DNA from 2 places in the Streptomyces sp. NBC_00045 genome. Region 2 is predicted to be linked to the other one. Evidence: riboswitches for the same ligand, from Rfam matches in the RefSeq annotation. Region 2 holds a riboswitch; the other holds the start of a gene.
What was found. Region 2 has a riboswitch for glycine ahead of gcvT (glycine cleavage system aminomethyltransferase GcvT). Riboswitches for the same ligand answer to the same signal wherever they lie in the genome.
Positions count from the first base shown of each region.

Region 1: another riboswitch for glycine. It lies ahead of gcvP (aminomethyl-transferring glycine dehydrogenase); the one in region 2 lies ahead of gcvT (glycine cleavage system aminomethyltransferase GcvT).

Region 1 is NZ_CP108271.1:1,597,163-1,599,624, reverse strand. It holds gene OHA65_RS07600 (DNA polymerase IV) at 1-664, shown strand, start outside; gene OHA65_RS07595 (PRC-barrel domain-containing protein) at 661-1,032, opposite strand; glycine riboswitch at 1,146-1,244, shown strand; gene gcvP (aminomethyl-transferring glycine dehydrogenase) at 1,443-2,462, shown strand, end outside.
Region 2 is NZ_CP108271.1:5,584,615-5,587,076, reverse strand. It holds gene OHA65_RS26365 (AAA family ATPase) at 1-431, opposite strand, end outside; glycine riboswitch at 637-740, shown strand; gene gcvT (glycine cleavage system aminomethyltransferase GcvT) at 925-2,040, shown strand; gene gcvH (glycine cleavage system protein GcvH) at 2,121-2,462, shown strand, end outside.

The DNA.
Region 1 (2,462 bases), 4.0 Mb from region 2:
GCAGAGGCTGAGGGGCTCGGGCCACTCGGGACGCACGATCGTGCTGAAGGTGCGGCGCTACGACTTCTCGACGCTGACGCGCTCCGAGACGCTGCGGGGGCCCACCGACGACCCCGCGGTGGTGCGGGAGGCCGCGGCGCGGCTCTTGGAGGCGGTGGACACCACGGGCGGGGTGCGGCTCCTGGGGGTGGGCGTGACGGGCCTGGCGGACTACACGCAGGAGGACCTGTTCGCCCAGTCCATGGCCGCGGAGGCGGCGGCGGACACGGCTGCGTCGGGCGGAGCCGCCGAGTCGGACGTGGCTGAGGAGGTCGACGGTAGGGGAGGGGCGGGAGAGTCCGGTGCCCCTGGTGGGTCTGCGGGGCCTGGCGGGCCCCTGGAGGCTCCCGAGGGTGCGCTTGCGTCCGTGACCCCGGAGACCGTCCCGGAGCGGCGCTGGCCGGCCGGGAGCGACGTACTGCACGCCGTCTACGGGCCCGGCTGGGTCCAGGGCAGCGGGGTCGGCCGGGTGACCGTGCGCTTCGAGCGGCCCGGATCGCCACCGGGCCGGGTACGCACCTTCCGGGTGGAGGACCCCGAGCTGGAGCCCTCCGATCCGCTGCCCCTCGTGGGGAAGACCGCGCCGGACGCCCGGGCCGAGCCGCCTGCGAGCGGAGCCGCCTAGGCGGAGTCGTCGCCGTTCGCCAGGCGGCCGAAGTCGCGCCGGATGTCCGACGGGAGGGAGACGTCCAGCCCGTAGTGGTGGTAGAGCTGCAGCTCCTGCTCGGGGGAGAGGTGGCGGCCGACGCCGAAATCCGGGGCGTCCTTGATGAGGGAGCGCTCGAAGGGGACCCGCAGGGTGTCGTCGACGACCTCGCTCGGCTCCAGGGGGACGAAGGCGTCCCGGCTGAACAGGCCCGTCCGGACTGCGGCCCATTCGGGCACGCCCGTGGCATCGTCGAGATAGACCTCGTCGACGGTGCCGATCTTGGTTCCGTTGCGGTCGAACGCCTTGCGGCCGATCAGGCTGCGCGGATCGATGTCGGTCTGCACGGTCCCTCCATATGGTCGCAACTCCTCCGTAATGACTACAGAAGGGCATTTCCGCAGCGGAGGCCACTCGAAGGAGGACCCAGAACCGCGCTGGTAGGCTGGGTGGCGGCTGTTGACCCTGTGCGGGAGAGTCCTCCGAGTGAGCATGACGGAGGCGCCGAAGGAGCAAATCCTCCCCGGAATCTCTCAGGCATACGTACCGCACGTGACGAGGCCACTCTGGAAAGCAGGGGCGGGTGCCGGGCGCGCAGTGCCGGTTCCCCTCCTCACCGACGGTGAAAGCCGGAGGCCGCGGGCCATCCCCGTGACTCCGGTGAAGCTCTCAGGTTGAGATGACAGAGGGGGAGGCCGTCCGGGTGCCCGCGCCGTGGTGCCCCTCGCAGGTCGTACGACCCAGGAGGCCTCCGTACATGACCGCCAACCGCATTCCGCTCTCCCAGCTGGAGCGAGGGATCCCCTTCGAGCAGCGCCACATCGGCCCGGACGCCGAGGCGCAGGCGAAGATGCTCGCCCACGTGGGCTACGGCTCGCTGGACGAACTGACCGCCGCCGCGGTACCGGATGTGATCAAGAGCGCCGAGGCGCTGAACCTGCCCGAGGCGCGGACCGAGGCCGAGGTACTGGCCGAGCTGCGTTCGCTCGCCGACCGCAACCAGGTCCTGACGTCGATGATCGGTCTCGGCTACTACGGGACCTTCACCCCGCCGGTGATCCTGCGCAACGTCATGGAGAACCCGGCCTGGTACACGGCGTACACGCCCTACCAGCCCGAAATCTCGCAGGGCCGCCTTGAGGCGCTCCTCAACTTCCAGACCGTCGTCGCGGACCTCACCGGCCTGCCGACCTCCGGCGCCTCCCTGCTCGACGAGGGCACCGCGGCCGCCGAGGCCATGACGCTGGCCCGCCGCGTCGGCAAGTCCAAGGGCAACGTCTTCCTCGTCGACGCCGACGCGCTGCCCCAGACCATCGCCGTGATCGAGACCCGCGCCGAGCCGATCGGCATCGAGGTCGTCGTCGCCGACCTGTCCGAGGGCATCCCGGCCGAGGTCGCCGAGCGCGGCGTCTACGGTGTGCTCCTCCAGTACCCGGGCGCCTCCGGTGCCGTACGGGACATCAAGCCGGTCATCGACCAGGCGCACGGCCTGGGCGCGATCGTCGCCGTCTCCGCCGACCTGCTCGCCCTGACCCTGCTGACCTCCCCGGGCGCGCTCGGCGCCGACATCGCCGTCGGCACCACCCAGCGCTTCGGCGTCCCGATGGGCTTCGGCGGCCCGCACGCCGGCTACATGGCCGTCCAGGACAAGCACGCCCGCTCGCTGCCCGGCCGCCTCGTCGGCGTCTCCGTGGACGCGGACGGCAACAAGGCGTACCGCCTGGCGCTGCAGACCCGTGAGCAGCACATCCGCCGCGAGAAGGCCACCAGCAACATC
Region 2 (2,462 bases):
CGGCCCCGCCGCCGCGCGGCCGCGGCCAGCAGGCTGCGCACCCAGGTCTGCGTCCCGCAGTCATGGACCACCGCCGAGGCCCCGGAGCGCAGCGTCCGCCACAGCCCCCAGTAGTGGGCGCAGCGGACCAGCGGCCGGTACGCGGCGTACGGCAGGGCGCTCGGCATCCGCCGCTCCCAGCGCTCGCGCACGTCCTGGGAGTCGATGCCGCCGCCCTCCGCGGCCCGCTTGATCAGCGTGCTCTTGCCGCCGCCGGGCAGCCCGGACACCACGACGATGTCGCCTTCGGCGAAGCCGAGCCACTGCGGTCCGTGCGGGCCCCGGCCGCGCAGGTCACGTACGAGAGGGCCCCCGGCGCACGCCCGCCGCGCCGCCGGCACCCCGTCCACGGCCCCGGTCAACGCCAGCACTCCGAATCTCCGCACCGTGATCGCCTCCCCCAATCGGGCCACGCGGGCCCATGCCCACTGAGTGTAAAGAGACGGTAATCCGGGAGCCCTGGTTCCGGTCCTGATTTCCGGGCCGGCCACCGGTCCGGGACCACCGGTCCCGCACGTTCTTCCGGGCCCGCACGCCCGATCGCCCGGACGGCGTGCAATGATGTGCGCCATCTGGACCAACTGCATACCGGCCGCTTGAATCCGCGCGGGAGAGTCCCGGCACGCCGTGAGGCGGCGCCCGGGCGCCGAAGGAGCAAGTTCCTCCCTTGAATCTCTCAGGCCCCGTACCGCGTGGATGAGGCAGATCTGAAAAGCGAGCCGCGCCGCCGTCCCTCACGACGGCACCCGCGTGCGCTCCACCCAAGGTGCAAGTCGACGTTCCCCGGGTCCGACCGGGAACTCTCGGCGAACCTCTCAGGTTCCGATGACAGATGGGGAGGATCGTCCTCGTCATGTCATGCCCTGGGACCCGGGAGCCACACCCATGAGCACTGCCCCCCGCCTGACCGCCCTCGATGCGCTGCACCGGTCGCTCGGTGCGACCATGACCGATTTCGCGGGCTGGGACATGCCCCTGCGGTACGCCAGTGAGCGCGACGAGCACAACGCCGTACGGACCAAGGCCGGTCTCTTCGACCTGTCCCACATGGGCGAGATCACGCTGACCGGCCCGGAGGCCGTCAAGGCCCTGGACTACGCGCTGGTCGGCAACATCTCCACCGTCGGCGTGGGCCGCGCCCGCTACACGCACATCTGCCGGGAGGACGGCGGGATCCTCGACGACCTGATCGTCTACCGCCTGGGCGAGACCGAGTACATGGTCGTCGCGAACGCCTCCAACGCCCAGGTCGTCCTGGACGCCCTGACCGAGCGCGCCGCGGGCTTCAAGACGGAGGTCCGCGACGACCGAGACGCGTACGCGCTGATCGCCGTGCAGGGCCCCGAGTCCCCCGGCATCCTCGCCTCCCTCACCGACGCCGACCTGGACGGGCTGAAGTACTACGCCGGCCTGCCGGGCACGGTCGCGGGCGTGCCCGCGCTGATCGCGCGTACGGGCTACACCGGCGAGGACGGCTTCGAGCTGTTCGTCTCCCCCGAGCACGCCGTGCAGCTGTGGCAGGCGCTGACCGAGGCCGGCGAGGGCGTCGGCCTGGTCCCGGCCGGCCTGTCCTGCCGTGACACGCTGCGCCTGGAGGCGGGCATGCCGCTGTACGGGCACGAGCTGACCACCGCCCTCACCCCGTTCGACGCGGGCCTGGGCCGGGTCGTGAAGTTCGAGAAGGACGGCGACTTCGTCGGGCGCACCGCCCTGGAGGCCGCCGCCGAGCAGGCCGCCACCAAGGCGCCGCGCAAGCTGGTCGGCCTGATCGCCGAGGGCCGCCGCGTCCCGCGTGCCGGGTTCCCGGTCGTCGCCGGCGGCGAGGTGATCGGCGAGGTCACCTCGGGCGCCCCGTCCCCGACGCTGGGCAAGCCGATCGCGATGGCCTACGTGGACGCGGCGCACGCCGCGCCCGGCACCTCCGGCGTCGGCGTGGACATTCGCGGTACGCATGAGCCGTACGAGGTCGTGGCCCTGCCGTTCTACAAGCGGCAGAAGTAGCGCCCGTACGCCGTACCGGCCGTCTCACTCCGCAAGACCACTGTTCGTATCCACTCCCCCGCATCCAGGAGAATCAGGTCATGAGCACCCCCCAGCAGCTGCGTTACAGCAAGGAGCACGAGTGGCTGTCGGACGCCGAGGACGGCGTCTCGACGGTCGGCATCACGGAGTTCGCGGCCAACGCGCTCGGTGACGTCGTCTACGCCCAGCTCCCCCAGGTCGGCGACACCGTGACCGCGGGCGAGACCTGCGGCGAGCTGGAGTCGACCAAGTCCGTCAGCGACCTCTACTCCCCCGTCACCGGTGAGGTCGTCGCGGCCAACCAGGACGTCGTGGACGACCCGGCGCTCGTGAACACCGCCCCGTTCGAGGGTGGCTGGCTGTTCAAGGTGCGCATCGCGGAGGAGCCGGCCGACCTGCTC